Regions from separate parts of the Shewanella sp. 5_MG-2023 genome, predicted to be linked through region 3. Evidence: predicted binding sites of a transcription regulator. Region 3 holds the regulator's gene; each other region holds the start of a gene.
What was found. The regulator LexA, encoded in region 3, represses DNA repair genes until DNA is damaged. The targets are predictions, from matches to a motif close to TACTGTATNNNNATACAGTA.
Positions count from the first base shown of each region.

Region 1: a site for LexA is predicted at 4,802-4,821, ahead of dinB (DNA polymerase IV). Genes of this name have one in related genera too.
Region 2: a site for LexA is predicted at 6,470-6,489, ahead of Q4557_RS07295 (DUF4007 family protein). Genes of this name have one in related genera too.

Region 1 is NZ_JAUORC010000012.1:16,751-29,236, reverse strand. Features, by position in the region: gene Q4557_RS08675 (leucyl aminopeptidase family protein) at 345-1,886, opposite strand; gene Q4557_RS08670 (aminoacyl-histidine dipeptidase) at 2,134-3,594, shown strand; gene dinB (DNA polymerase IV) at 3,688-4,764, opposite strand; gene Q4557_RS08660 (methyl-accepting chemotaxis protein) at 5,047-6,957, shown strand; gene bfr (bacterioferritin) at 7,041-7,508, opposite strand; gene bfr (bacterioferritin) at 7,521-7,991, opposite strand; gene nqrM ((Na+)-NQR maturation NqrM) at 8,316-8,537, opposite strand; gene Q4557_RS08640 (FAD:protein FMN transferase) at 8,585-9,583, opposite strand; gene nqrF (NADH:ubiquinone reductase (Na(+)-transporting) subunit F) at 9,800-11,047, opposite strand; gene nqrE (NADH:ubiquinone reductase (Na(+)-transporting) subunit E) at 11,092-11,700, opposite strand; gene Q4557_RS08625 (NADH:ubiquinone reductase (Na(+)-transporting) subunit D) at 11,706-12,338, opposite strand; gene Q4557_RS08620 (Na(+)-translocating NADH-quinone reductase subunit C) at 12,338-12,486, opposite strand, start outside.
Region 2 is NZ_JAUORC010000009.1:153,345-161,193, forward strand. Features, by position in the region: gene Q4557_RS07280 (cysteine desulfurase family protein) at 204-1,292, shown strand; gene Q4557_RS07285 (phosphoadenosine phosphosulfate reductase family protein) at 1,356-2,300, opposite strand; gene Q4557_RS07290 (hypothetical protein) at 2,293-5,439, opposite strand; gene Q4557_RS07295 (DUF4007 family protein) at 5,515-6,411, opposite strand; gene Q4557_RS07300 (AlpA family transcriptional regulator) at 6,665-6,886, opposite strand; tRNA gene Q4557_RS07305 (tRNA-Trp) at 7,092-7,168, opposite strand.
Region 3 is NZ_JAUORC010000042.1:7,481-19,966, forward strand. Features, by position in the region: gene Q4557_RS18650 (cytochrome c oxidase assembly protein) at 1-49, opposite strand, end outside; gene ctaD (cytochrome c oxidase subunit I) at 51-1,655, opposite strand; gene coxB (cytochrome c oxidase subunit II) at 1,665-3,281, opposite strand; gene Q4557_RS18665 (cell division inhibitor SulA) at 3,712-4,218, opposite strand; gene lexA (transcriptional repressor LexA) at 4,215-4,832, opposite strand; gene plsB (glycerol-3-phosphate 1-O-acyltransferase PlsB) at 5,211-7,631, shown strand; gene mtr (tryptophan permease) at 7,643-8,887, shown strand; gene Q4557_RS18685 (VOC family protein) at 9,255-10,052, shown strand; gene Q4557_RS18690 (hypothetical protein) at 10,094-10,360, shown strand; gene Q4557_RS18695 (efflux RND transporter permease subunit) at 10,444-12,486, opposite strand, start outside.

The sequences.
Region 1 (12,486 bases), on a different contig from region 3:
AGAAGACATAATCATACTCCAAATAAAGTTGCGAAAACCTAGTCTTGCTTGGCTCGGTTCCTTGGAACAAACTTTTCTCAATCCATTGAGACAACTCATCACTCGATTCCTTGGAGACTATATCCATCCTGGATTAACTAGAATTGGAAAGCACCGTCGCTGTCCAACGAGAGGAATAATACCAAAGTGTAATTTTATTACAAGTATTTATTTAATTATTTTATATTTCAATCAAAAAATGAAATAAAAGCACACTTGTATGACAAATTAAGAATTTAGAGTTCTCATTAGCAAACAATCAACCACTAAATAGCACAATATATAGTGGTTGAGCAAAAAACAAACTACACATTGCCGCCCAAAACGCTTTGTAATAAAGTTACCAAAGGCGAGCCTGTGGGTTTCCCATACAAACTATGGCCTTCTGTGGCACTACCGGCAATATCAAGATGCGCAAAAGGCAATGGCATGGCAGAGCCTGTGCCATGTTGGCCCAAGCCTGAAGCATTAATTAAAAATGCTGCGGGATATTGATGGCCTCTGGCAGTAATGGCAGAAGGGCCGTTATTAGATGACAATAACTCCCCTTGGCCAGAGATATTATGTACCTTGGCAAAATCATCATGACGCAAGCTAGATAACTCAAATGGTTCGCCCCATTGCTCAGCAATGCCAGCTAGGGTGTGACCCATACCAGCTTGTTGTGCCACTTTGTTCTCGACTAGTGCGGTATAGCCGCCATAACAGCGCACCACATGGCCGGTTAAGGTTGCCACAGAAAATACTTGCGGCTTAATTGCTGTCATTGCCTGAAGTCTTAAGTGAGATAATAAGTCTGCCAGCACTAAGCGCCCTTCGGCATCAGTATTACCAATACGCACTCTAACACCGCCATGGCTGGTAATGATTTCATCAGGAACAAAGGCATCGCTGCCAATACTGTTTCGCACCAAACCTAACTCTGCTATCACTCTAATGCCTTTGGGCTTTAAGATAGATAAGGTTTTCATTAAGCCTGCCACCGCTGCAGCGCCGCCTTTATCTCGGCTCATACCCGCCATGCCACCGGCGACTTTAATATCTGCGCCGCCAGTATCGTAAATAACTCCTTTACCAGCAAACAAGTAGGTGCGATCAATGGCGCCCTCTGCCACATATTCCAGTTTAACCACGCGAGGTTGATGCCGAGGCACATTAAATGAGGCTCTCCCTACTGCGCAAAGCAGCGGGTAATCGCGCTCTAACTCTTCACGTTCTTCAATGACTCTGATTGCTAAGCCACTGTCTTTTAGCGCCTCAACGCAATAATCAGCAAATGCTGGCCCCGCCATTCTTTCTGGCTCAGTGCCGCATAGATCCCTTGCCAAAATCTTACCGGCTTCGACAGCATTGAGCAGGCCACTGCAATTGTCGCTGCCAAGCAAACCAATGGCGCTAAATGCTGGGGTAATTGCTGTGGCTTCTCGCAGCTCCAGTGATTGCCATAGTTCCTGACCACAGGCAAGTGCAGCAACCTGTTTAGCAAATTGATAGCGCTTATCTTGGCTGGTTTCTACCACCAACAGCGGTTGTTTTGCTCCCGCAGCCTTAGCAATAACAACGCCTTCTCTAGCTGCTTTGGCAAACACACTCACATCACTGTATTCATTAGTGGCATTAACAACTGGGGCGACAATCAGTCTGCCACCCGCAAGTCCGGGCGCCAGTAACAATGTTGCCGACTGACCAATGCGCTGATCGATTTGTTTCGCATGCTTGGCGAGTATTTTTATTTCATCTTGGGCAATGGCGGCTAAATCGGTGGCGACTACCACTACGGCGTCCCAGCCATGGCCTTCAAAAATGGCTTGATCATTTGCTACATCAACGATATTGACTTGAAACATGGGGCATCCTTTTTAAATAGATTGTTATTATTGCTTGCTAATCAGTAATTTCAGGTGCTGAATCACAAATCATAACGACCAATGGTGGTTAAAGTATATAAGCTTAGCTTTACGATAGAGTTAAAATATATTTACAAAAATTAATTTAACCCAGCCTCTCTACTTGCTCTAGGTCACTACTTAGTAACGACAATATGGTAAACTTCAGCGCATCTATTCCCACATTCATAGCATTTAGGGAGTCTTCGTGACCGCCATTAATCAATTATATCCCCAGCCATTATGGCAATGGTTTGAACAAATTTGTGCGATTCCGCATCCATCCAAGTTTGAACAAGCACTTAGTGAACATATCCAGCAATGGGCTAAATCGAAAGGTTTGCCTGTCGTCGAAGATAAAGTCGGTAACTTGATCATTAAAAAGCCAGCGTATGCTGGAATGGAAGAACGCAAGACTGTGGTATTACAAGCCCACATTGATATGGTTCCACAAAAAAATGCCGATAAAGTGCATGATTTTGAAAAAGATCCTATTGAAGCCTATGTAGATGGCGAATGGCTAAAAGCCAAGGGCACCACCTTAGGTGCTGATAACGGTATTGGTATGGCTTCAGCGTTAGCAATTCTTGGCGCTGACAACATTAAACATGGTCCATTAGAAGTGCTGCTTACCATTGATGAAGAAGCGGGCATGACTGGCGCTTTCGGCCTTGAAGCTGGTTACCTTGATGCTGATATTTTAATTAATACTGACTCAGAACAAGAAGGCGAAATCTACATGGGTTGCGCTGGCGGTGTTGATGCACAGCTAAGCGTTCCTATGTCATGGCAAGCACCTGAGCAAAGCAATGCCAGCTTTAGCTTAACCCTTTCAGGTTTAAAGGGCGGCCATTCAGGCGTCAACATTCATTTAGGTCGCGGCAATGCCAATAAATTATTAGCCCGTTTCTTATTTAGTTATGGTGATGATTTACAAATTGAATTAGTTAACTTCACTGGCGGCTCTTTACGTAATGCTATCCCCCGTGAAGCTAGCATCAACTTTATGCTGCCAAGCGAAAATAAAGCCAAGCTTGAGCAAGCCATTGCTCAATATCAAGCGATTGTTCGTGAAGAGCTGGCAATTGCTGACCCTGACATGTTGCTAACACTTGCAGCCATTGACGCTCCAGCAAAAGTCATGAGTGAAGATGCGCAAAATACCTTAATCGATTTACTGCACGCCTGCCCTAACGGCGTAATGCGTATGAGCGATGAAGTTGAAGGTGTGACTGAAACATCGCTTAACGTCGGAGTGATTAACACTGACAACGAATCTGTTGAAGTGCTATGTCTTATCCGCTCATTGATTGACTCAGGCCGAGTGCAAATTGAAACGCAATTAACGGCATTAGCAAACCTTTCAGGTGCTAGCATTGATCTATCAGGCGCTTACCCTGGTTGGAAGCCTGATAATAGCTCACCAGTGATGGCCATTGTCCGTGAAACGTATAATGATATTTATAAGAAAGACCCGACGATTATGGTTATCCATGCCGGTCTTGAATGTGGACTATTTAAAGAACCATACCCAACCATGGATATGGTCTCTATTGGCCCAACCATTCGTTTCCCACATAGCCCAGACGAAATGGTGAATATCACCACTGTTGGCCAATATTGGGAACTACTGCTTGCGGTACTAGAGCGTATTCCAGCAAAAGGCTGAGCTTTAACTCTCTATTAAATTACGCGCTTAATAAAAAGGCTGCTCTATTCTTGATATAAGAAAAGGCAGCCTTTTTGTTTCTAGCGATAATCACTAGAACTGCAAATCTAATTGCTCGCTATTATCATCTGTAACCACTTCTGGCTGGCTATTATCAGCTAAACCAACACTGACACCGATTAATCTTATACCTCGGCCATTGGCCCGCTCTAGTGCTTGAGTTAACAATGTCTGGAATAAGTTAAGCGACATTTCATCACTGCGATGCTCAATGGTAGTTTGCTTGAAATCGTTAAATTTAAGTTTTACTACCTGTTTATGAATTTGCCGGTCTTTAGCACTGCGATGCACCCGGCTAATAAGCTCTTGGATTAACTGCGGCATGACATTGCTGCATTGCTCTATAGTAAAAATATCTTGGGCTAAGGTGGTCTCAACCCCAACCGACTTTCTGATACGATTTGGGCTTATTTGACGTGTATCGATACCTTGAGTGCGCTCAATTAACACGCGGCCAAATTTACCAAAACCGCTGATGAGCTTGTCACTCGGGTAGCGCTGCACGTCTTCACAGGTTTCAAGCCCGAGCGCTGCAAGCTTAGCCGAGGTTACTTTTCCCACCCCAGGGATTTTACTTAAGGATAATGATTTTATAAACGAAGGGATCTCAGCAGGCGTGATCACATATTGACCATTAGGCTTATTTAAGTCAGAAGCTATTTTAGCTAAAAACTTAATCGGTGCGACTCCCGCGGAAGCAGTAAGCCCGGTTACCGTAAAGATTTCAGCTCTGATCTGCTCAGCAATTAAGGTGGCGCTACCTTTACATGCATCACAATCAGTAACATCAAGATACGCCTCGTCCAATGATAACGGCTCAACTAATTCTGTATAACGATGGAATATTTCACGGATTTGCAGCGAAACCGCTTTGTAAACCTCCATCCTGCCTGGCACCAATATCAAATCTGGGCAGAGTTTTAATGCCTGATAACTCGACATAGCAGAACGAACGCCATATTTACGCGCCTCATAACTACAGGTACTGATAACACCACGGCGATCGCTGCGCCCACCTACAGCAATAGGTTTACCACGCAATTGTGGAAAATCACGCATTTCAACTGCGGCATAATAGCAATCCATATCAATGTGGATAATTTTACGCATGGCGTTTTCATAAAGAAGTCACTGAATGACATCATGATACTGTATATAAAAACAGTGTTCAAATTAAACCTTTATCACCAGTCGCGTTGAAAGCTTCAAATTACAAAATAGCGCTAATTTGCAATACAAATAAATAACAGTAAGAACACTAAACATCAGACAACACAAAAACAAAATCAACATTACATGATGCAAATCACTAACTTTTTTATGAGCTTAGGGTATATTTTGATTTATAAGCAGGTACAATCAAACAAAAATAATAATACAATTAGGTGAGTTATGAACAAGTTTGGCTTTAAAGCGAGTTTACTATTTGCGTTAACAATTCTATTAGCTTTCGCCTTGATCATTAGCGGGCTGGTCACTCACCAATTATTAAAACAACAAATAACAGACAAGCTGACAACCGACATCCACCACCAAATAAAAACCAAAGTCAGTGAAATAGAAAACTCATTTAATCGCACCACTTCCGCGGTAACTGAACTCGCGAGTCTATACCGTCATAACAATGTGGATGCCGGCCATGTCGCCATGACTCAATACACAGCCAAATTAGGTGGCGTCTCTAAAGTCATTATGGGGTTTGATGATGGCCAATCCTTTGCCTCTATTGCTTCAGAGTCTTTTCCTGACGGCGTCGGTGTAGTCGATAAATATGATCCCCGCACTCGTCCTTGGTACCAAAACGGCAAACAAAAAAATACCTTGTCCCTCAGCGAAGTGTTTTTTACCCGTACAGACGGTATACCTATGGTCGGGGTTATGCATCCAATTGATGGCGGGATCATCATGGCGGATTTACGTTTTGACTACTTGCAACTGCAACTACAAGCATTAGCAGATATTGAAGGTGCCACTGGCTTTATTATTGATAAAAATGGCTTAGTGTTAGCCTCTAATTCAGCCTTAACTAATCAAAAAGACAATATCAGCAGCAATAGCCAACTAAGCGAGATCTATCAAAGTATTCTCGGTCAGGATAGCTCATGGGCGCTCAGTGATATAAATGACGTTAGCACGATTATTGCTAGTCAAAAAATCCCTTTAATTGATAACAACCAATGGTATGTGATTGTCACCCTCGATGAAGCAACAGCTTTCGCACCGCTTGTTAATGCCACATTAAAACTCAGCGGCATCATATTATTGGTACTTGGCTTATCTGTTGTGGCGTTATTAATACTACTGAATAAGCTCTATCAACCGATTAATGAACTACGTGACTTAGTCACTGGCTTATCTCAAGGTAATGGTGATTTAACCCGTCGTTTGGAAGTCAAAAATGATGACGATATCGGAAAAATTTCCCTCGGAATTAACGCCTTTATTTCACAACTACAAACCATGTTGTTAGCCATCAATAAATCGACAATTAAATTATCTACCGGTATTGATAAGCTGCAGCACTATAGCCAAAACAGCGAACAAATTTTGACAGCCCATACCAATGAAACAACCCAAATTGTGACCGCCATTGAAGAGCTATCAAATACCGCTGTCACTGTGGTTGAGAATACCGAAACCGCAGCCAAGCATACTAATGAGGCTAATATTACTGGCGAGCAATCACTGAAGACCATTAACTTAACCCAAGTGGGTATCCAAGGTTTAGCTGCTGAAATCCATCAAACTGCTGGTAATGTCGAGCACATGAATAATGAAACCAGCAGTATTCAAAGCATTGTTGATGTGATTGGGAGTATTGCAGAGCAAACCAACCTGTTAGCGCTTAATGCCTCGATTGAAGCTGCAAGGGCCGGAGAGCAAGGGCGTGGTTTTGCTGTGGTTGCAGATGAAGTGCGCGCCCTTGCCAGTCGCACCCAAACAAGTACCAGTGAAATTGAAATCGCGCTGGCAAAATTAAAAGCTGAAGCCACTGCGGTGGTGGCGGCCATTGGCAGTACTGAACGAGCCTGCTCAGACACGGTTACTGAGGTCAGTAATACTTCTGATAATTTACAAACCATGAGTACTATTGTTGCTCAAATCAATGCCCTCAATAGCCAGATATCCACCTCAGCAAATGAGCAAAATATTGTTATTCAGGAAATTAATCGAAGCATGCACCAAATTCACGATATGGTTGAAACCTTAAATGATGAAGGCATTATGCAGCGAAATGAAACGGATAATATTGCCACAATCAATGTGGAGCTAACCAATATGATTAATCAGTTCAAACTATAGCGTTACCAATACATATAACGCTTAAAAATCCCATAAAAAAAGCCTAACTCAGTTAGGCTTTTGTTTTGTAGCAAACTCAATGATTACATTTTGGTTTGCAGATAATTTTGTAAACCAACGCGATCAATTAATCGAATTTGTTTTTCTAACCAATACATGTGATCAGATTCAGTATCATCAAGTAGTACTTCTAAGATTTCACGGGTTTGGAAGTCGCCTTTTACTTCGCATAAAGCGATGACTTCACGTAAATGATCAGCAACTTGATATTCGTAGCTCAAGTCATTTTTAAGCATCTCTTCTACGTCTTTACCGATGTTTAATGCTTCACGACTTGCAACATCTGGCGTGCCTTCCAAGAAAAGAATGCGCTGAACTAACTTAGCAGCATGGGCTTTTTCGTCATCTGACTCATGTAAGATGCGCGTATAAAGCTCATCAAATCCCCAATCTTCGTACATGTGTGCATGTACAAAGTATTGATCCATCGCTGACAACTCACCGGTTAATAATGCATTTAAAGCTGCAATAACTTCTGGATTACCTTTCATGATAATGTCCTATTAATCTTTAATTTGTGATTGAAGATAGTTCTGAATACCGGTTTGGTTAATCAGCTCTTTTTGGGTTTCAATCCAGTCTAGATGCTCTTCTTCATCTTCAAGTAAATCTTCTAATAAATCACGAGTAACGTAATCGCGCTCTGTTTCACAAAGCTTAATCGCCTCTCGTAAAACGACCAACTGCTCGACTACCGCTTGCTGATCACAATCAAACATTTCTTCGCAATGCTCACCAATGCGTAACTTGTCTAATTGTTGAAGGTTAGGTAAACCTTCCAAAAACAATACCCGCTCAATTAACTTGTCTGCATGTTTCATATCTTGAATAGATTTTTTATATTCTTTCTCATTGAGGTTTTCGAGTCCCCAATGCTTGAACATACGCGCGTGAAGAAAATATTGATTAATGGCAGTGAGCTCACATGTCAGTACACGATTAAGCTGACTAATTACTTTTGGATGGCCTTTCATGATTTAGTCCTTAAATGCTAGATTGATCTGGATCAATTTCGACCAGCATAGTACATGTGACTTCAAAAAACAATTCCCCTTTATTATCATAAACTTAGTCATTGATAACTATTATCATTATAACTTAGGTTCTTATCTCGCTTCAGCATTTTCACGTTTGAATATTTCTTAATAGAATCACATCTCTAGCTAATTCTGCTGGTTTTTAATAGTGACAATAATCACACTAGTAAGGGTAAATGTTAGCTGTAATTAGTTTTGTAAATTTTGTAACAGTCGTAAAAAAGCCCACTTGAAAGTGGGCTTAAAGTTAATGCTGGCGCACTAGATAATCCGGTTTTGATTCAGTTTTGCTTCTCTTTCAGCTTCAGCCATGCGGCGTTTGCGTTTATCGCATGGGTCATCACAATCACAAGCTTTCTCAATACCCAAAACACCTAAACCACCACAACTGCCTTCAACCGCCTTGCGCTTCACGATATAGCCCACGGACATTAATAAAAAAAATAATAACAACACCACAAATGCTGCGATAAAAGTACTCATCATATTCTCCAAGCTAAATTGGTCATCAAATAAATCTTTAAATGCCATTAACGAATGTAAGGTGCAAACGACTCACTATAAAATACGTCATAATTATCGTCGTCTTTTTCAATCAGCATAACTGGCAGTTTCTCACGCTCAGCTAACGCTAAAGACTCTTCCGTACCTAATACCATCATTGCAGTTGCATAAGCGTCTGCAGTCATACTACTAGGGTGCAAAACGGTTACTGACGCTAACTTATGCTTTATTGGATAACCGCTTCTAGGGTCAATTAAATGCGAAAAACGCTCGCCGTTTTCTTCATAATAAATTCTGTAATCGCCAGATGTCGCTAGCGCCATATTACCAGGCTCTATCACCTGTTGAATAGCCGCCCCTTGGCTCGAAGGTTTCTCAACTGCAACACGCCATGGGCTGCCGTCATTTTTAACACCTTTAACGCTAATCTCACCACCAATTTCCACTAAGTATCCCTCTACTTGGTATTTATTGAGTAGTGCAGCAATTTTATCGACACCATAGCCTTTAGCAAGGGAAGATAAATCAATGTAGAGATCAGGGCTTAACTTGGTGACAGTTAAATCTTTGACACTAAAACCATGAATATCCGATTTAGCTTTCATCTCGGCAATCGTTTCAGCGCTTGGGATCGCTGTTGGGCGCTTATCAGGACCAAAGCCCCATAGGTTAACTAATGGCCCTAAGGTAATATCCAGCGCGCCTTGAGTCGTGTCGTAAAGGCGTAAGCCTTCATTTAAAACCTTGGCTGTATCCGCTGAAACTTTCAGGCGTTGATTAACACCTAGCTGGTTAAAACGTGATAGTTCTGACTTCGGTCTGTAAGTGGACATTTGATCATTAACTAACTCAAGAGCGATATCAATTTCAGCTTGTAGTAGTTGAGTGGTTGGCAGGCGCTCATTACGTACCACTTTTATATGATAAGTGGTCCCCATGGTATTGCCTGACAGTGACACTATCTTATCTTCAGTTCCACAGCCGACTAAAATCAACAAACCAAAAAATACTGCCAGCGTCTTCATCGAAATTTTTATCATGTAAATGTTCAAATTCTCAATTTTTATATGGTTAATGTTTAAATCATTCTTAGCTAAAGCAACAGTGGCTAAAGCAACAACGACTAAACTACAAAGTCCCTAAAATAAAAATTGCAGCTAGCTTAACAATGGTGACCACCGTGTCAGCTAGCTGCAATTTATGACGTTCAATGTCTTTTGCAAAGGGTTAGCAGTTAGTCACTAACCACCAAAGTCATCGAGTAAGATGTTTTCATCTTCAACGCCTAAGTCTTTAAGCATACCAATTACCGCAGCATTCATCATTGGAGGTCCACACATGTAGAACTCACAATCTTCTGGTGCGTCATGGTCACGTAAGTAGTTTTCGTACAATACGTTATGAATAAAGCCTGTGTAGCCATCCCAGTTATCTTCCGCTTGCGGATCAGATAACGCAACATGCCACTTAAAGTTTTCATTCTCAGCCGCTAAGCCATCGAAATCTTCTACGTAGAACATTTCACGCTTAGAACGAGCACCATACCAAAAACTCATCTTACGTTTAGACTGTAAACGCTTAAGTTGGTCAAAGATATGTGAACGCATTGGCGCCATACCTGCACCACCACCGACAAACACCATTTCAGCATCGGTATCTTTAGCAAAGAACTCACCAAATGGACCAGAAATCGTTACTTTGTCACCTTCTTTGAGGCTCCAAATAAACGATGACATCTTACCGCAAGGTAAAGTTAAGTTTCTTGGCGGCGGCGTAGCGATACGCACGTTCAACATGATGATGCCAAACTCTTCTGGGTAGTTAGCCATTGAGTATGCACGAATAGTTTCTTCATCAACCTTAGATTCTAAGTTGAAGAAACCAAAGTGTTCCCAGTCGCCACGGTATTGCGCTGGTACATCAAAGTCAGCATATTTAACGTGGTGAGCTGGGGCTTCAATTTGAATATAGCCACCCGCGCGGAACGGCACAGACTCACCATCAGGGATTTGCAGCTTAAGCTCTTTAATGAACGTCGCTTTGTTATCGTTAGAGATAACTTCACATTCCCATTTTTTGATGCCGAAAATCTCTTCATCAAGTTCGATTTCCATGTCAGTTTTAACGTTAACCTGACAGGCTAAACGACAACCTTGACGTGCTTCACCTTTGCTTATGTGATCAAGTTCAGTAGGCAGAATATCACCACCACCAGACTTAATGTTTACCCGACACTGACCACATGAGCCACCGCCACCACAAGCACTTGAAACGAAAATACCATTGTTAGCTAGTGCGCCGAGCAGCTTGCTACCAGCACCGGTTTTAATTGCTTTTTCGCTATCATCATTAATTGAGATAGTGATATCACCACTGGCTACTAGTTTAGATTTAGCAAATAAAATCACTAATACTAAAACCAGTACAATCGCGGTAAACATACTCACACCTAGATAAACATCTATCGGAGTAGCTTTAAGAATATCCATTAACTTATCCTTTAAGGTTCAAATTAATACGTCGTACGGGTGTCTTAAAGAGACACACCTGAGAACGACATGAAACCTAGCGCCATTAAGCCAGAAGTGATGAAGGTAATACCTAAACCACGTAGCCCTTTAGGCACATCAGAATACTTCATTTTCTCACGTAGACCGGCAAGCAATACAATTGCTAATGCCCAACCAACACCTGAGCCGATACCGAATACCAAGCTCTCGCCAAGGTTATAATCACGCTCAACCATGAATGAAACCGCACCAAAAATTGCACAGTTAACCGTGATCAATGGTAAGAAAATACCTAATGCGTTGTACAAAGGTGGAAAGTACTTATCTAATGCCATTTCCAGAATCTGTACTAATGCAGCAATAACACCAATAAAGGTAATGAACTTCAAGAAGCTCAAATCTGCATCAGGTACACCGGCCCAAGCTAATGCGCCAGGAGCCAGTAAACCTTGATAGATGATTTGGTTAACAGGCACTGAAATTGCCAGTACCACAATTACCGCAACACCTAGACCCATAGCAGTGGTGACTTTCTTTGATACCGCCAAGAAAGTACACATACCGAGGAAGAAGGCTAACGCCATGTTCTCAATGAAAATCGAACGAATTAACAGACTAATATAATGTTCCATTGCGCCTACCCTTTTGCTTCTACTTGCTCTGGCTTATAAGTACGGATAATCCAGATCAGCATACCGATCAAGAAGAACGCACTTGGAGGAAGAAGTAACAAGCCATTAGGCTGATACCAACCACCGTCAGAGATTTTGCTGAGGATTTCAACGCCGAACAATGAACCATTACCGAGTAGTTCACGGAAGAAACCAACTGATAATAGGATGGCGCCATAGCCTAAGCCATTACCAATACCGTCCATAAAGCTCATCAGAGGCGGCGTTTTCATTGCGTATGCTTCTGCGCGACCCATTACAATACAGTTGGTGATAATCAAGCCAACAAATACTGATAATTGCTTCGCTACGTCATAGGCGTAAGCTTGCAATACTTGGTCTACAACAATTACTAATGAAGCAATAATTGTCATTTGCACAATAATACGAACGCTGCTTGGAATATGATTACGTAGTAACGAAATAAATAAGTTCGAACACGCGGTCACCGCAGTCAATGCTAATGTCATTACAATAGCGGTTTCCATTTTAGCGGTAACAGCCAGTGCACTACATACACCCAGAATTTGCAGAGCAATTGGGTTGTTATTAATGATAGGTCCAGTCAGAACCTGTTTAAGTTCTTTAACGTCAGCCATTAGCCTAGTCCTCCATTGCGTGCTTTTTCGATAAAGCGTGCAAAACCTTCTTCACCTAACCAAAACGTTAGCGAGTACTGAACACCGTTACTGGTCAACGTCGCACCAGATAAGGCATCAACACCGTGAACTGAAGATGCAATTGTCG
Region 2 (7,849 bases), on a different contig from region 3:
TAGTAGTCCCCTAGTTTTGTATCCTTGTAAAAGAAGTTTGTAAAGAGAGCCCAAGAAGCTATCACCTACTTCTTAGTGCTAAAGTAAAACTCCTTAAGCATTGCAATATGCATAAAACAAGAGTTACTCTCTACAACACCAAATTAAAGAATAGCGTTATTAGATAGACATTAACGTTACTGCCAATATTTCACGGTGATTCAATGCTTTACCTTGATTATCTAGCTTCAACTCCCGTTTTACCCAATGTACTTGTTGAAATGGATCAAGCTTTTAAAAGCTGCTATGCAAACCCATCATCAACTCATAGTCTTGGTCTAACTGCTAATGAAGCGGTACAAGCAGCAAAAGAATATATTGCTGATAAAATAGGCGCATACCCGAGTGAAATTATCTTTACTAGTGGCGCAACTGAAGCTAATAACCTGTCCATAAAAGGCCTAGCTTTCGCTAACCAAAGTAAAGGTAGACATATCATAACCTCTGCTATCGAGCATAAATGTGTACTCAACATTTGTCAGTTTCTAGAAACTAAAGGCTTTACAGTTACATACTTACAGCCTACTAACCAAGGTATCATAACCGCAGAAGCTGTTAAAAATGCAATAACAAACGACACTATTCTAGTGTCCATTATGCATGTTAATAATGAGTTAGGCTCAATAAGTCCAGTTCAAGAAATCGGTGAAGTATGTTACGAACATGACATACTCTTCCACAGCGATGCGGCACAATCATTTTGTAAGTTAGACATCGACGTTATAGATATGAACCTTGCAGCAATGTCAGTTTCAGCACACAAATTTGGTGGTCCTAAAGGGATAGGCTTTGCTTACATACGAGATGCAAGAACCTGTGAAATTGAACCTGTTATTCATGGCGCTGGTCAACAATTAGATATACGAGGCGGTACACTACCCTCACCTCTAATCACTGGCTTACATAAAGCAACCGAATACTTCAAATTTAATCACGATGAACTATTAACAATTCGGAAAGATTTTTTAGCTTTACTGGAATCGAAAGGAATACAGTTCAAATTAAACTGCGAAAACAGCCTAGTAAACGTCATTAACATTCAGTTTCTAGATGAAAGAGTAAGTAACATTTTAAGTGACTCACTAGATATCTGTGTATCAAAAGGTTCTGCTTGCTCATCTAGAGAAATAAAACCTTCGTATGTTTTAACAGCTATTGGTTTAAGTATTGAGGAAGCAAGAAGAAGCTTTAGATTGTCTTTCTATGATGAATCACTAAAGATATTGGTACGCATAATCAGTAACGATTGTTAAATAAAAGATAGGGCAGGTTGAAAAACCTACTCTATCTCGCGTGTATTTTATTAAATCGACCTTTTACTTATAACAAGTCACGCAGGCGCCGCCACCTTCTTGCTCGTCATACATTTCATCCATGAAATCCCTATCAACATCTATTGATATGACTTTAAGTGGATTAATACGTTTTCGCTTCAAAAAGCGTGTACGCTTCTTTTCATGTTCTGATTTGATTCGCGCTACTCGATCAGGGTCTTCTAAGCTAGATAAAGGGGTATCTTTTCCTAACCAATAAAACGTACCGTTGCCTTTATCATTTTCAGCGGCTTTTTCATATCGTTTAGCTTCTTTAAATGCCTCAGGGTGTAACTCACTAAGCCTTACCCATTCGATCTTTCTTTGGTAAAAACAGAATGTACAACCGCTTCGAGAACGCCAGTCGTAGTAACCAGGAAGCCCTTTCGCTTGCGACGATTTAGGGTTGTTCTTTGCTTCTTCCGTATCAGAAAACAAATCTGCATTTTGTAGAATATCTTTAACACCTAGTAGATCAATGTCATCCTCTCTAAAAGGCATTCTTACAGTAATATTCTTATTTGCAGTAACTTGATACCCTTCGCGATATGGCTCATCAGAACGAATACCGACATAAGTTACCACTTCATAACCATCATCAAGATATTGTTGGATCCACTTTTCAAATGGTACTAACTTCATTTGAATCGTGCACCAGCGAGCCTGAGGAGATGGTAAGTAATTATTATGCTGTTTTAACCAATAATCGAAATCTTTTCTCTCACGATTTGAAGTGCAGATTTCCTCATATGGATCAATAATTTTCTTACCGACATAACCTTCTAATCTATTCACGAAATCAATAACTTCCGGCAGTTCTTTGCCCGTGTCAGTAAAATAATAGATTAAATCGACTTCAGGGTGTTTATCACGCATGTATAGCGCCAAAGCGGCGCTATCCTTACCACCAGACAAACCAAGTACATGGACTTGTTTATCATTACTCATTAACTACCCCTAAAATTTTGTCTAACTGTTTGCGTAATACAACTGTTTGTTCAGCTATTGACATACCACTAAGTATCTCATCAATCTTATTTTGCTGTTGAGTGTGATCTTTATTCTCTAGTTCCGGAGAAGACTTAACGCCTTTGTCTGCAAAGTATGCTGCTTGGTTAAAGCGCTCTACATATTTAGCCAGTTCAACTTTTGCTTTCTCAATAGCTAGGTCATTCCAGTTACGTTCTGCTTTACCTGATAAGAAAGAAATTAAACTGGACACCCAATCAAACTCACGTGCTTTATTCCATTCACCAACTCTTCGCGCAAAAGTAACTAACGAAGAATCTGCACTGTAGTCTTCAACGAGTTTTGCTACTCGAACTAACTCATCGTCTAAACCGTTAAATGAATCACTAACCAATGAAATAAACCAATTCAGCAATTCATTATGACGAAGAGTTAACTCTGAAATAGTCGTTTTAATTTGCTCAATTAATGCTTCGTCAGTATCTGTTTCAAATAGCTTTGGTAAGTCTTCTAGCAAAAACTTATTAGGGTCATTTGCGGCAAGTGCCACTCTTCTGAACTCTTTAGTTTTTGAAGACATTGTCTGTGTGCTTTTTACAAAAGGCGATAACATTGCAACAAAACCAACAAAGCCTTGAGCTACTGCTAGGGTTCCATTTTCATGGCTTTGAGCTGACAGAACTCTATGTAATGAGTTGATATGCGATGCTTTTACGCCATCGACTTCATAGTAACGAACGCCGACTTGTTCAGGTGCTCTTGATACTTTATTTACAAACTCGTCATCCGGCTCTGTGATAAACGCAAATTTATTGGTTACGTCTTTATCATAAAAGGCAAGTGTATCGATTTGCGACAATAACAGTGCCAAAGTCCATATAGGGACTACACCTAAAGAAATTCCGTAAGGTTCACTATTCCAAAGCTCGTAAATCTCTTTTACTGTTACGATTCTTTGTTTGTTAGCTTTGATTAACTCTAACGCTGCAGCCCAAGCATGGTAAAGATTTTCATCTCTTGATTTTAATGGCGCTGAGAACTCACATTCACCAGACTCAGCTGTCCACAAGTGTATTCCAGAATTTTTCAATACTGACTTATACATTGCCATCTCAGGCGGATAACCGACGATGCCTAGGTTTTCTTCAAAGTGCTCATTAACCATCAAAGACAGGAGTTTATTTCTTGCGGCAATCGCAGTACCTGATGGTTTCGCACGGTTAATTAATTCATTAATTAACTTTGGTGACTTATTGAACACTTGATCCGCTAATTCGCTAGCAACACTTGAAAAGTTCTTTACATTTAGCCTTTGCCCTTTGAAATACCAATTTGCTTGTTCAAAAAACTTCTGGTGTAAAGTATTAAACTCTACCCTCAGTAGCGAGAGTTTCGCGTCTAATTCTCGTTTCGCAATATTGTCATGCTGTAGCGTTGAATTAGTCCTAGCTATATGTTCTAAACCTAAAAGGTCTAAAATAATACTTTTTATCTGCTCTTGAATGCTCGTAGATCTACCAAAAACGACATTGTGATTGTCAGCAGACAACTTCGCAGCATCATCATCTAGCAGCAGAATAAAGGCCGAAAACTGCGATGAATTTAGATTTTTCTTTGAAAACGATGCATGATCATATTCTCCCACACACACTGTTTTCAACATCCAACGAAAAACACCTTTTTTATGGTAATGCCCTTTCGCTACAACTTGGTCTGCTTCATCAGAAAGGCGCGTTTTCCATTCTTCAGAGTTTTCATTTTGAGTTCTAAACTTTTCCAGCTCTTCTTCGAGGTCAATATCACTACCTTCAAACACCGCATATGAATTTAGGTGCTTTCTGAAGATAATGATTTTTTCCCTAATCAACTCATCTAAGTAATCTTTGATTTTGATTGTAGATAAAGACTCATCCATCGCAGACACAATCACTTCTGTTGAAGCGAAGATATTTGAACGACGGCCAAATAAGTTAAGTAATGATATTATTTTTACGATTTCTACTGAATCCGCATTATTACGACTCTCAGCTCGCTCTACTGCATCTTTAGCAGCTGCCCATGCTCGCGAATCAGGTGAAGCAGCAATAAGGTGTTCTAGGTTAGTGTTCAGAAAATCATAAAGATTTGATAAGCGGTAGTTGGTATCTAATGTACTTGACCCCTTGATAAAATCTTGGAAACCATTAGCCTCTGCAGAACTCAAAAAGCTGAATGTGCTTCTCTCATTCTGACTAAAACGTCTCTTAGAGATAGGACCCAATAGCAAAGCTGAAAGTGGATGCAGCGGTAAACACTTAGCTAATTTGATTGAAATTTCATCTTTTTGGGCAATTGAACTTGAACTTAAAGCACGCAGAACTTTTTCTACAACACCAACTTTTGGCTCATATCCATCTTTATGGACAATGCTACTTCCAAGTAGTGTAATGGTTTCGTCTTCTGAAACATTAAACAGCAAATCGGTATATCGACCTTGAACTTTTGCCCAACTATCACGTGAAGATTGGTTAGAACCTCTTGCATATTCAGCAAACGCTTGATGTAAGAACCCAACAAAAAGGCATTGGTAATCTAAACGTTCTACATTTTCTGCAAGTTCTTGGAAAAACTGTAAATCTGCATTTTGTGAATTTAAATAATCTAAAGATTTACCCATTTCATCATACAAAATGATAATGCCGTCGAATTGTTTTTCAACTTCGACTTTTAGACTCTTTAACTGACGAATAAAATCTTTAGTGTCAAGTACACTTGCTGCAACAGCGATACCGTGAGCACTACATTCTTTTGATATAGCGCCCCATAAAGACGTTAAAGGATCAGAAAAGTCACTAACAAATTTAACAGTTAGCCATCCCTTTTTAACCTTGATGTTTTTATAGAGCTCTTTTGCATAAGTATCACCAACAATCGTCTTAGCTACCTTTCTTAACGAACTTTTATCACTTAGCAGACCTGCAAGTAGCAGTGCAATTGTAGATTTACCTGAACCGTAAGGCCCAGTAACTGTAAACACTCTTCTTTTCGCTTGAGCATAATTCTCGCTAATTACTCGTAATGAATGAGCCGCAGTACCGTGAAAAACAAAACCGTTGAAAAACTGACCTTTAGAGTCCAAATCGGTGTCTATTCGCGTAGCACGAGAATATCTGATGTTAACGTCTATATGTTCTTTTAGATTTGACACTGCAGCCTACTTATACATTTTTTTTAAAAAATCTAGATTCGAGTCTTTTGAAAGCACACTTTCATCTGTAATTTGTATTTGACGCAACCCCTGCGTATCGGTCCAGCCGATTGCTCCATTAGTCAGCCTTGTAACTGCGTCAAGTCTGCGTTCGACTTCTGACTGTGACATTCTGAAGATTCTCGCTGGACTTCCAGGTGCCATTAAGAACGAATCAAATGCAAGCGTTCGAGCCAATTTGTTTCTTTCTTTTAGATAACAAAAATACTCTAATACACAAAATGTAAATACTTCATTAGACAAAGTGGCGCGCTCTTCTAATTCACAAGAATATGAAGATTTATCAACTTGTTTAATTAAACCTAATTCAGAAAGTGGAGATGCGAAACTATCTTCAGTTTTCTTAGAAGAAGCACTGCTGGTGTACATCAAAAATAAAACGCCTAAGTCTTTCTTTAAGCTGCTATCTGATGGCGCTTTTAATACTTGTGTTTTCTTAGTATCTGCAATGAAGTTTTGTTTTGAGAACAAGTGTTGTAAGAAATCAAAGAAAACACTTCTATCTACAGTTAAGCCGTTGTAGTAATTGAAGAAAACCTTAATCGATGTAAGTTCAAAATGATCGTGACAAAGTAGCCAATGAATAATCCAGAGTGACTCGATATTTTCTAAAAATGGATCATTACTATGCACAACACTGTACGGGCCAATATCTTGCTCAGCACCAGCTTGGCGCGCCCAATACTTAATCGCTTCGACCATATTTTTACCGACGCCCCATTCAACCATGAGTTCATCTACATTAGTTAGTTTAGATGTGTCAGTTTCGGCATACTTGTAAAGCCACCCATAACGCAACGGGAAGGTCTGATGACCTGAAAATTTTGCTGTAAAGTTCGTCAAATGAGCCTCAATAATACATATCGAAAGGTAAATTTACGATACCTATTTTCTTCTGAATATTTTTATAATTGTACAGTAAACTTTATCAATTTCTACTCAGTTTGCTATTACTGTAGAGAAAGTAAAATCAGGGGATAATCTACAGCTCAATGTTAAACATTACGTGGTCAAACATCCTCACTGATTTTAGAGCTTAGAGATAGCTAATCATCCAAAGCTTCAAGTGTAATGGCCATTTAAGCTTTGGAGCAAATCAGCTGGGGTCAGTCGAATAATCTGTATTAGACGAATAAAGATTATCTCTAATTTTAATCCGATTACTGATCCACTCGTGAACTTCGCTTTCAACCCAAGCAACAGATCTAGCACCTAATGAAACAGGTTTAGGAAAGGAACCATCTGCCATATATTTGTAGATGGTTGATCTCCCCATACCGGTGGAGTCGATAACACTATTTAGTCTAAGCAATTTCATTAAATATCCAAAACTCTACTTGAACAGTCAAACATAAAAATTAGCCGTACCAAGAAAGCTGTGGTCACCATTTGGTCACCGTTTGGTCACCGAATAGAAAATGCTTCATATAAGTGGTGTGGGTTTAAAAGTAGTTTTGTAGTGACTAAAACAATAAAAGCCAGAAAAGACAAAGGCCTAGCATTTCTGCTAGGCCTTCTAAATTTGGCAGGGGTAGCAAGACTCGAACTCGCAACCATCGGTTTTGGAGACCGCTGTTCTACCAATTGGAACTATACCCCTGTTGACGGAATGCATTATGCTAAAACCACTGCGAAAGGTAAAGCATTATTTATCACAAACGTACTGACTGTGGGTTTTTCAGCCAAATTAAGCAATTTATAATCTACTTTGCTATTTTGGCAATGCGAAGCTCACTTACATACGGTATTTACATGATGTCGGATCACATACTCTTCTTAAACAGTTACGTAACTGAGCTTAAGGAGACTTACAAATGACTTGCTTGAGTACAAGCAGCACAATTACCAATCGCAACGAATAGTCGCTTATAAACACTTACAAGTGGTATGAACTGCATTTAGAGCTATTGCCCTTCACCAGTTTAGAACTAAAGTCTTTAATAGGTCATAACGGCTTAGGTGAAACGGCTTTAGATATCGTTAAAACCTAACGCTTCGAGTTTGAGAAACAAGCTAAGAATTTACGATTTAGCATAAGTGAGAGGAAATATAACAATTTACAACAGTAGTAACATCAACAAAGTTGAACAATAAACACTCAAATTAATGATTTTAAAATACTTCATAGTTATTTAATTAATCTAAAAAGTAAAAATATCACCATTGCTGACATCTGGAATAAATGCTTAATATTAAAACTAAATATCATCATAGAATGATGATATTTATTCGACGCAACGAAAAAAGCCTCATCTTTCGATGAGGCTTTCGTCTTTATGTT
Region 3 (12,486 bases):
GTACTAGGCCAATAAGTAAATTACGGTTTGATTTTGTTGGCTGGCTCATATCATTTAACCTCTGGTGGGGTGGTAAATGAGTGATAAGGCGCAGGACTGGCAATAGTCCACTCTAACCCTTCAGCACCTTCCCATGGCTTATCCGCAGCTTTTTCGCCGCCCTTGATACATTTCAGTACCACAGCGAGGAAAATCAGTTGTGATAAACCAAAGGCAAAACCACCAATAGAGACAATTTGGTTTACGTCAGCAAACTGAATTGCATAGTCTGGAATACGACGTGGCATGCCTGCTAAGCCTAAAAAGTGCATTGGGAAAAACAGTACATTCACTGAAATAACACTGCACCAGAAATGCCAACGACCTAATGTTTCGCTATACATGTATCCTGTCCATTTCGGTAGCCAGTAATATGCTGCAGCCATAATGGAAAATACTGCGCCAGTCACCAGTACATAATGAAAATGCGCTACCACAAAGTAAGTATCATGGTATTGGAAATCCGCTGGGGTGATCGCTAGCATCAAGCCAGAGAAGCCACCGATGGTGAATAAGATGATGAATGCAATGGCGAACAGCATCGGGGTTTCGAAGGTGATTGAGCCGCGCCACATAGTTGCAACCCAGTTAAACACTTTCACCCCAGTAGGCACTGCGATTAACATGGTGCAGTACATGAAGAATAGCTCTGCAAATACTGGCATCCCGGTGGTGAACATGTGATGCGCCCAAACTAGGAAGGACAAAATCGCAATACTTGAGGTGGCGTATACCATGGAGGCATAACCGAAAAGCTTTTTACGGCTAAAGGTGGGAATAATGGCCGAGATAATCCCGAATGAAGGTAAAATCATGATGTAGACTTCGGGGTGGCCAAAGAACCAGAAAATATGCTGGAACATCACAGGGTCGCCGCCGCCAGCAGCATCAAAGAAGCTGGTGGCAAAGTATTTATCAGTCAGTACCATGGTTACTACACCTGCCAATACCGGCATCACTGCTATTAGCAAGAAGGCGGTAATCAGCCAAGTCCAGACGAACAATGGCAGCTTCATCCAAGTCATACCCGGAGCACGCATATTAACAATGGTCACCACCACGTTAATGGCACCCATGATCGAGCTTATGCCCATAATGTGTACTGAGAACACAAATAATGCTGTGCTATCAGGGCTATAGGTTGTTGACAGTGGTGCATAGAAAGTCCAGCCAAAGTTGGGGCCTCCACCTTCCATAAATAGCGAGCTAAGTAGAATCGCAAACGCGAAAGGTAAAATCCAAAAGCTCCAGTTATTCATCCGCGGTAGTGCCATATCTGGCGCACCAATCATCATTGGAATGAGCCAGTTAGCTAAGCCGGTAAAGGCTGGCATGACTGCGCCAAATACCATAATCAAGCCATGGACTGTGGTCATTTGGTTAAAAAAGTTAGGTTCAACTAACTGTAAACCGGGTTGGAATAACTCAGCACGAATGACCATGGCCATTGCGCCGCCGGTTAAAAACATAATGAAACTAAACCACAGATACATTGAACCAATATCTTTATGGTTAGTGGTTAAAACCCAGCGCATAATGCCTTTTGGCGCCCCATGATGATGGTCATCATGGTGATCGTCGTGAGCGGCTGGTGAATCTTGTGTAATTGTGCTCATTTTAATCCCTTACTTTCCGTGACCAACAACATCAGCAGCCTGAACTGCATCGCCAGAGTTATTACCCCAGGCATTTCGCTCATAAGTCACCACTGCAGCAAGCTGTTGTGGCGTAAGTAGCGAGTTAAATGCTTGCATTGCCGTGCCAGGTTTACCATTGATGACAATATTAAGATGATCCGTCACTGGACCGACGATGAGTGGGCTGCCTACTAATGAAGGGAACGCGCCAGGTAAGCCAGTACCAGCAGCTTGGTGACATGCAGCGCAGCTAGTCATATAGACTTGCTCGCCCATGGTCATTAACTCATCCATCGTCAAGTCATCCAATACCACAGCTTTAACTTCTGCTGCTTGTGTTGCCGCTTTAGTCACAGCTTGTGTTGCAGTGTCTTCAAGTTGTTCAGCTGTAGGTAAGCTTGCTGGTAAAGTCACAGGCGTTGACGTGTCTGCGGTAGAAGTGCCTGCACTAGGAGCGTCTGCAGTGGTTGGTGTAGCGCTAGAATTTGTCCCATTGCCACTCACATCAGCCGCTTGCACGGTATCGCCAGAGTCATTACCCCAAGCATTACGCTCATAAGTGACTACTGCAGCAATTTCAGTTGCCGTTAGCTGCTTGGCAAACGCTTGCATCGCAGTGCCAGGCTTACCATTAACGACAATATCGATATGGCCAGACACTGGGCCTTTAATCATTGGACTGCCAATTAGGGAAGGGAAGACGCCAGGTAAACCAGCACCATTAGGTTGGTGGCAAGCCGCGCAGCGACCCATGTAGATTTGTTCGCCTTGGGCCATTAACTCGTCATAGCTAAGGGTTTGGCTCAGTGAGGCTTGTGCAGCGGCTTTAGCATCGACAGCAAATTGCTTTTGGTCGATTAGCCATTGGTCAAAGTCTGCTTCAGAAACGGCTTCAACAACAATAGGCATAAAGCCATGATCTTTACCGCATAGTTCGGCACATTGGCCTCGATAAGTACCTATTTTATCGATTTTAGTCCAAGCTTCATTGATGAAACCAGGATTTGCATCTTTTTTAACGGCAAATGCTGGTACCCACCAAGAGTGGATAACGTCATCCGAGGTCATTAAAAAACGTACTTTACGATTTATTGGTAAAACCAGCGGCTTATCGACCTCTAAAAGATAGGTGTCGGTTTTATCTGCGGTGCCAGTAATTTGGTCTGCTGGGGTAGATAATAAACTGAAAAACTCGACATCTTCATTGAAATAGCTGTAATGCCATTTCCATTGAGAGCCCGTCACTTTGACTGTCAGTTCAGCATCGCTGGGATCTTCCATAGCAATCAGCGTTTTTGTTGCTGGGATTGCCATGCCAATTAGGATTAGAAATGGCAATACTGTCCAAGCTATTTCAACCTTGGTACTGTCATGAAAGTCGGCTGCAACTGCACCCTTAGATTTTCTGTGATAGATCATGGAATAAATCATGATCCCAAAGACCACGACACCAATGGCGCAACAGATATACAAAATAATCATATGCAGGTCGTAAACCTGGCCACTGATCTCTGTTACACCTTGAGTCATGTTTAAGGGCATCTCTGCCGCTGTGAGTGGGGTTGCAAGCAACGCCACCATTAATCCGTACAACAATCGCTTCACAAGACTACTCCTCTGCTAATTGCGAATTGCAATTACAAAGAAAAGCCACACAGTAATACTCTGCTCTATGCAAACTTTTCATACCCGAAAAAGTTTGATCATTTCAAAGTACACGGTGGCTTTGAGCTTGAAAACTCAATTATGTTATTACGTTACGGTGCCACACTTGTACCTAATACTGAACTTATCAATTATATTTGACGCTTTACATTCAAGGCTTTCTATACCGCACGGTACCAGCTCAATCTTTTAATAGCGTTTGTATCTTTTTGACATTTATTCTCGGCAGTACGATAAATTGTTACTACCTTGTTAACTACATTACTTGGAGATTAAATATTGATCAAGATCACTTTATCATCTAATTTGCTGAAAAAAGTGCAAAAAAAAGCCCCTCAGCGTAGTGAAGGGCTTTTTTAGTCATATTTTACTAGTGAAACGAGGTAAGGTTTACCCGAGTCGGTACTGCTAAAGTTTGCGTTAATGGGTCGCCTTCAGGTAAGTGAGTATTTACATCTTCAATGATAAGCCCTTGGGCTAAGGCATTTTTGGCAACCAATTGAATGCGGCGATTGTCGCGGGCATCTAATGGTGGTGTCCAAGTAATTACTGCACTTGAAGTACCGTTAGTGAGCGCTTTTTCCATCGCCCACAGGGTTTCGACTTCATCTTTGGTGTGAACTAACAATACTCTGTCCATACGAACATTGGCATTAGCAAGAATTTGCTTATAACCGATATGCGGCGGATTAATCAGTACAATCCAACGGCCTTGCTGACTTAAAATGGCTAACTGACTGCATAATTGAGTCAATTCAGTTAAGCCTTGGTTTTGGGTGCGCTTGGTTTCAATCCCTTGTTTAGTGGGTAAGGGATCAGATGCCATATCTACCCATAATCCAGGGTGACGCGGTGCATTGCCTATTAATGTGTTCATAACCAACCTCCATTACGAATAACGCCAACAGCAAGCCCTTCAATCGTTAGGTTTTGGCAACTTAAATCAACTTTAATCGGCTCATATTCTGCATTTTCAGCATGTAAATAAATAATATTGCCTTTCTTTTCAAATCTTTTCACGGTTACATCGTCTTCAAGACGTGCCACTACAACTTGACCATTGGTGGCAGTTTGCATTTTATGCACTGCTAATAAGTCGCCCTCTAAAATACCAATGTCTTTCATACTGTCGCCTCGAACGCGTAGTAAGAAATTAGCATTGGGCTTAAACATTTCTGGGTCAACTTGGAAATACTGTTCAACATGCTCTTGAGCAAGGATAGGTTCACCTGCAGCAACTTGGCCGATAAGTGGTAAGCCTGCTTCAACTTCCTCTTCCACCTGCACCATGCGGATCCCGCGAGAGGTACCAGGAATAATTTCAATACAGCCTTTTTTTGCCAGTGCTTTTAAGTGTTCTTCAGCGGCATTGGCGCTTTTGAAGCCTAATCGAGTTGCAATTTCTGCACGAGTTGGCGGCATACCTGTTTCGGCGATATTACATTTAATTAGCTCTAATATTTCAGCTTGGCGTGGCGTTAAAGGTCTCATATTGATTCCTGTTTTTTTATACAGTGACTGTCATTATATACAGTATCGGTGGTCGCGCAAGTATTAACCAAATTAATTTAACTATTATCATCTAATTCTTGTTGGCTATATATGGGGGCACGGTTAAGTATATGTAATTTAATTATTTAGTTAATGAAGGTAAGTCAGCTTTTTAAACCGATGAAATTGGCTATTTCTCACATCGTTTGTTTAAACAGTATATTTATACAGTAGTGTTGATTGAAAATAGGTTGGTTGTTATTCGGATATGGCTATTTTTACTGAACAAATATTCTCTGTATAGACCCTTGTTAGTGAAACTGAACCATTATCTGGTATTCTATGGCCAATTAATTGATGTTGAATATGCGAACACTCATGTTAAAACCTGACTCAATCATAGCAAAATCATTACGTTGGATTCAAAAACTGATGGTGCACACGGTTGTTGTGCCTGAAGATCCCTTTGCCGATCTGAACTTAGACCCAGATAAACCAGTGGTCTATGTGATGAAGACAGAATCACTCAGTGATATTGCGGCATTAAATGAAGTGACCGCCAAATATGGCTTACCGAGCCCTTATGAGCGACTAGACGTTGATGGCTTAAATACCCCTAGAATTGTGTGTATTGAAGGTCGTAAGCCTCTATTTGGCAAGCGTTTAAGTGGCGAAAAATTTATTGATAACTTCACCAGCTTATTAGCCTTACATAAAAAAAATGATCAACTTGATATTCAATTGGTGCCAGTGAGTCTGTATTGGGGACGTATCCCTGGTAAAGAAGATGACACCATGACCGCAGCCGTATTTGAGCGTGAAAACCCGACCTGGTTACGTAAATGGTTGATGATTTTGTTCTTAGGTCGCCATAGCTTTATTCAATTCTCAAATGCTATGTCGCTACGTTATATGGCTGATGAACACGGCACTGATGTCAGTATTGCGCATAAACTTATCCGTGTGGCGCGAGTGCACTTTAGACGCCAACGTAAAGTGATGACAGGCCCACAACTGCCAAATCGTCAGGCAATGTTCAACTCATTATTAAAGTCTGATGCCATTGCTCAAGCGATAAAAGAAGAAGCGCTTAATAAAAAAATTCCTGAAGACAAAGCCCGCGAAAAAGCGATTCAGTATTTAGATGAAATTGCAGCGGATTACTCAGACAGCTTAGTGCGTATTGCTGAGCGCTTTCTTACTTGGTTGTGGAATAAGTTATACAGCGGTATTAGCATTAAAAGCGCTGAAAAAGTGCGTAAGCTGCATCATGATGGTCATGAAATTGTCTATGTGCCTTGCCATCGTAGCCACATGGATTACCTACTGCTGTCGTATATTTTGTATTACCAAGGCATGGTGCCGCCGCATATTGCCGCCGGTATTAATTTAAACTTTTGGCCAGCAGGCCCTATGTTCCGCCGTGGTGGTGCTTTCTTTATTCGTCGTAGCTTTAACGGTAATAAACTTTATACCGCAGTGTTTCGTGAGTATTTAGATCAGTTATTTGCTAAAGGCTATTCGGTTGAATACTTCACCGAAGGTGGTCGTTCTCGTACCGGTCGTTTATTAGCGCCTAAGACCGGCATGTTAGCGATGACAGTTAACTGTGTACTGCGGGGCATTGAACGCCCAGTAACCTTAGTGCCAGTTTATCTTGGTTATGATCATGTGATGGAAGTGTCCACCTATCATAAAGAGTTAAGCGGTAAGAAAAAGCAAAAAGAATCAGTGTGGCAGGTCTTTGGTGCGCTGCGTAAATTAGGCAACTTTGGCCAAGGTTACGTTAACTTTGGCGAGCCAATCAATGTGCAGCAATTTTTAAATCAACAATCGCCAAATTGGCGTGAAGAAATTGCTCAAGATCCGGATCAAAAGCCATCATGGTTAACGCCAGCAGTAAATGTATTGGCCAATAAAGTGATGACTAACATCAATGGCGCCGCCGCAGCGAGTTCGGTGACATTAGCAAGTATGGCGCTGCTGGCTTCAGAGCAAAACGCCCTGCAGCGCAGTGAGCTTGAAACCCAGCTAGACCTCTACCTGAAAATCTTAAAGGATGTTCCTTATACTGAGTATGCGTCGGTGGCTGAGGGCTCAGCTCATGACCTAGTTGAGCAATGTTTGTCGCTGAATAAATTTACCTCAACCACAGATGCCATCGGCGAAATTATCGCAATTGAAGATAGCTCAGTGATTGCGATGAGCTATTATCGCAATAACATAATTCATCTAATGGCAGTGCCTTCATTAATCGCCAGTTGCTTGGTGCAATATGAAGAATTTAGCCGAGAAAAAATCCAGCAAATTGTTAATGATTTTTACCCATTATTGAAAGCTGAGCTGTTTATGGGCATTGAAGATTTAAGTGCCTATGTGGATCAAGTGCTTGATTTGTTTGTTGAACAAAAGCTAATTTCCGGTAGCGATCACTTTGAAGTCAATCAAAGTAATGTCACTCAGTTAATGTTATTGTCCGCCACGGTCAGTGAGACCCTACAGCGTTACGCGATTATCTTTAATTTACTGGCTTACAAACCAGAAATTGAGCGTTCTGATTTAGAAAGCGCCAGCCATTTATTGGCTCAGCGTTTAGGTGCTTTACATGGAATTACTGCGCCTGAGTTTTATGATAAAAAGCTCTACAATAATTTGAGTGTGAAATTAAAAGAATTAGGGTATTTATCCGCTAACGATAATCAATTTGAAGTCATCCGAATACGTGATCATGCCAATGGTATGCTGCGTTTATCTGTTCGAAAAACCATTGTTGATAGTGTCACAATGGAACATGGGTAATAACTAATTTTATGAGTTCGACACAATCTCAACCGCAAAATAAATCCTTATTGGGCGGTGCTATGATCATCGCCGGTACCACAGTCGGTGCTGGTATGTTTTCTTTGCCTGTGGTCAGTGCAGGCATGTGGTTTGGCTATTCATTAGTCATGTTAATTGGTATTTGGTTTTGTATGCTGGTGTCAGGTCTGATGCTACTTGAAACCAATTTGCATTTTAAACCCGGTGACAGTTTTGACACCTTAACTAAGGTAACCTTAGGCCAGTTTTGGCGGATTATTAACGGGTTATCTATTGCTTTTGTGTTGTACATCCTGACCTATGCTTACATCAGTGGTGGTGGCTCGATTGTTAATCACACCCTTGCGGGGATGGGGATTAACTTACCTCAACCGATCGCAGGGTTAGTGTTTGCCGTCGTACTTGCTGCAGTGGTGATCATCAGTACCAAAGCGGTTGATCGCATTACCACCATTATGATTGGCGGGATGTTAATTACCTTTTTTCTCGCCATCGGAAATCTGCTGATTGATATTGATAGCGCAAAATTATTAATGCCAGATGGTGAGGCGAGTTTCTCGCCTTATATTTTAGCGGCGCTACCTTTTGGGCTGGCCAGTTTTGGTTACCACGGCAATGTGCCAAGCCTAGTTAAGTATTACGGCAAACAACCTAAAGTGATTTTAAAAGCCATCTTTATTGGTACTTTTATCGCCTTAGTGATTTATAGCTGCTGGTTAGTGGCAACCATGGGCAACATTCCCCGTAGTCAGTTCAGCGACATTATTGCCCAGGGCGGCAATATGGGTGTGTTAGTGGGCGCTCTGTCAGATGTGATGGCGAGTAAATGGCTTAATACCATGTTGACCTTGTTTGCTAATCTTGCTGTGGCGTCATCATTCTTAGGGGTGACCTTAGGCTTGTTTGATTATCTAGCTGACTTATTTGGCTTTGAAGAAAGCAATAATGGCCGCATTAAAACAGCTGCGATCACCTTTATCCCGCCGACAGTATTAGGTTTGTTATTCCCTAATGGTTTCTTGATTGCCATTGGCTTTGCGGCATTAGCGGCGACCATTTGGGCGGCGATAGTGCCAGCCATGATGGCATACAAATCGCGCAAAATGTTCCCTGATGAGAAGAGCTTTAGAGTCCCAGGTGGTACGCCATTGATTGTGGTGATTATTGCATTCGGTGTCATCACCGGCGCATGTCATTTGTTGGCGATGGCTGAGTTACTGCCAGTTTATAAATAATACTTTAGCTAGATAAAGTGGTGTTTAAACACCGAAATGACCTCCAAAAAGCCCTTTGAAAAGGGCTTTTTTATGGGCGTTTTCTAGCAAGTAAGGATGTGACTGTTAGCATTTTGACTAAAGGTGTGTGTAATTTACGACTTGTGACCGATAGTGACTAGCCATGGCTTGCTGATACTGTTGTCTATATAAGGCTATGATTTTAAGTTGTATTTATTATTTAAATGTCATTTTTTATACGAATAACCAACCATTATTGCCAACTCGACTTTAGCTTTAAAAGTGTCTTAACTTAAAGAGTGTTGTCATTTAGGTTCAGCTTAAACCTTTATTCTTATAAGTCATTATCAACAGCAGGGTGAGGTGTATGAAGGTGTCACACTATAAACAAGGGCAACCTTGTTGGGTCGAACTTGCCAGTCATGATTGGTATGCCGCGAAAGCATTCTACCAAAGCCTATTTCAGTGGCAGGCTGATGATATGCCCATGCCTGAGGGTCATTACACTATGTTGCAGTTAGCGGGTGATGACATTGCGGCTATGTATCAAATGCCCAAAGAGATGGAGAGTTTGCCAACCCATTGGCAGCTTTATTTTGCCGTTGATGATGTTGAGGCGACAATTAAAGCCATTAGGCTTGCGGGTGGACAAATTATTGCAGGCCCTCACTCTGTTGGTGATTCAGGGATTATAGCTGTGTGCCAAGATCCTGATGGCGCACGATTTTCAATCTGGCAGGCCATTAACCATATCGGCATTAAGCGCTCATTTGAGCCCAATACTTTGTGCTGGGTTGAATATATGTGCCGCGATCTGGCCACATCAACCGATTTTTATACCCAAGCGCTTGGCTTTGAGACTAACAGCCTTGATATGTCTTCAATGGGCATAGCTGATTACGTGCAATGGCTGGTGGATAAGCAAGCCATTGGCGGTATGATGCAAATGACGTCCGAGTGGGGTGATACCCCGCCCCATTGGATGCTGTATTTTAGTGTGCAAGATTGTGATGCTATGGCTCAAGATGCCGAAGCTCTAGGCGGGCGAATTTGTGTCCCGCCTACGGATATTCCGGATGTGGGTCGTTTTGCGGTGATTGATGATCCCCAAGGCGGCACTTTTTCAATTATTGCATTGACCGAGGTAGCGTCTGAAGTAGAATAATTGCTTGAAAGTTAAACTGTAAATCTAATCAAGGAAGACTTATGACACTCACAAAGGACGAAAAACTCGCGGTAATTCAAAAGAAAATGACCATGGTGGCAGTCATTGATTTTCCTGGCACGTTATTAATGGCGGCGGGTTTATATGGCTTGTTTGCAGGTTTTGATACAGCGGCTTATCCGATGCTGGCGAAGCCAATACTGCTGTTTGCTATGGCTGGAGTCGGAGGTTGTATTATGGTTTGGGGTCTTTTAAGGATGATGCAACTGGCACGAGAAAAGCAAGGCGTACTCAGTGAACCAAGCTAACAAGCTTATATTCAGCTTGTGGCTTTATAGATAAAAAGGCGCCTTAAGCGCCTTTTTTAGTGTTTATGAGTGACTTTGTAAACCTAGTTACTGAGTTTACGACCATAGATTAGTAAATAAATGGCTGGAATAACAAACAGCGATAGCAGCGGCGCAGTGACCATGCCACCAACCATAGGTGCGGCAATTTTCTGCATCACTTCGTTACCGGTTCCTGTGCCCCACATTATCGGCAGTAAGCCAAAAAATATGGTCGCAACTGTCATCGCTTTGGGGCGAATCCGCATTACAGCACCTTCAATCAATGCTTGGCGTAAATCATCTTTGCTATTGAGAGTGTCATGATGTTTTCGGTCTTTTATACTGTTGTTGAGATACACCTGCATCACCACGCCAAATTCAGCGGCGACACCCGCAAGGGCAATCATCCCCACAGATACCGCAACCGAAAAGTTGAAGTTCAGCAAATATAAAAACCAGGCACTGCCTACTAAGGCAAAGGGTAAACTCAGCATAATTACTGAAGCTTGAGCAAACGAGTTAAAGGTCAGCATCAGTAATATAAAAATAACTGCCAGCATTAGTGGAATGACTAACTCCATCTTGGCTTCAACACGCTGCATATATTCATATTGACCCGCAAAGCTGTAGCTATAACGTGCTGGCAAAGTGATTTGCTGGCCTAAGGCTATTTGCGCTTGCTCGATATATTCGCCGATAGAAATATCTTTAATATCGACAAACACCCATGAGATTAAACGGCCATTTTCACTGGCAAGCATGGGCGGTCCATCACTGATGGTGATGTCGGCTAAAACGCTTAATGGCAGATATTTACCGGTTTTGGTTAATACCGGTAAATCTCTGAGTTTTTCTATGCTGTCACGTAACTCTCGTGGATAACGAATGTTAATTGGGTAACGTTCTTGACCTTGAATTGATTCCCCTATATTCATACCGCCTATGGCGATTTGCACCACATCTTGGATGTCACTTAGGGTCATACCATATCGAGCTGCATTTTTTAGTTTCGGCTCAATATCGATATAACGTCCACCACTACTTCGCTGCGCAAATGCTGATGTTGTGCCTGGCACTTGGCTCATTACCGCTTCGATTTCAGCGCCAATTTTTTCCAGTTCGGCCACATCTGAACCCGATATTTTAATGCCGACAGGTGTTCTAACCCCGGTGGACAGCATATCGATACGGGTTTTTATCGGCTGCACCCATGCGTTAGTCATGCCGGGCACTTTCACCGTTCTCTGTAATTCAGCAATAATAGATTCTAAGGTCACGCCTTCACGCCATTGAGCATGTGGTTTAAGCATGATGGTGGTTTCAAGCATGGTTAATGGTGCAGGATCGGTAGCGGTCATCGCGCGGCCCACTTTACCAAATACTCTTTTGACCTCTGGTACCGTTTTAATCAATCTATCGGTTTGCTGTAAAATTTCAGCGGCTTTACCTGCACTGACACTTGGCAGGGTTGTAGGCATATAAAGTAAATCACCTTCAGCGAGTTCTGGCATAAACTCAGAGCCCATCTTTGTCATCGGATAGTAAGCACTGGCTAAAATGACCAGCGCTAATAAGATGGTGAATTTAGGAAATTTTAATACCAGTTTGAGTAATGGCTGGTATATGGCAATCAAAAATCGACTGATGGGGTTTTTGCGTTCATCAGGGATATTACCGCGCACAAAATAACCCATTAATACTGGGATCAAGGTGATGGCCAGTATTGCAGAAGACGCCATAGCAAAGGTTTTAGTAAACGCCAGTGGGTGGAATAAACGGCCTTCTTGAGCTTCCAGTGCAAATACAGGAATAAAGCTTAAGGTGATGATTAGCAGGCTAAAGAATAGCGCAGGCCCTACTTCAACAGAGGCCTCTTTAATTAGTTGCCAGTGGGCTTCACCTTCGGGTGGTTTACCGTGCTCAGCCCGATATCGCTCTAAATGTTTATGGGCGTTTTCTACCATGACAATGGCGGCATCGACAACGGCGCCTATGGCAATGGCAATACCTCCTAAGCTCATGATGTTGGCATTAACCCCCATAAAATGCATGATAATGAAACTGCTTAATATAGATAATGGCAGGGTGATTATGGCAACCAGTGT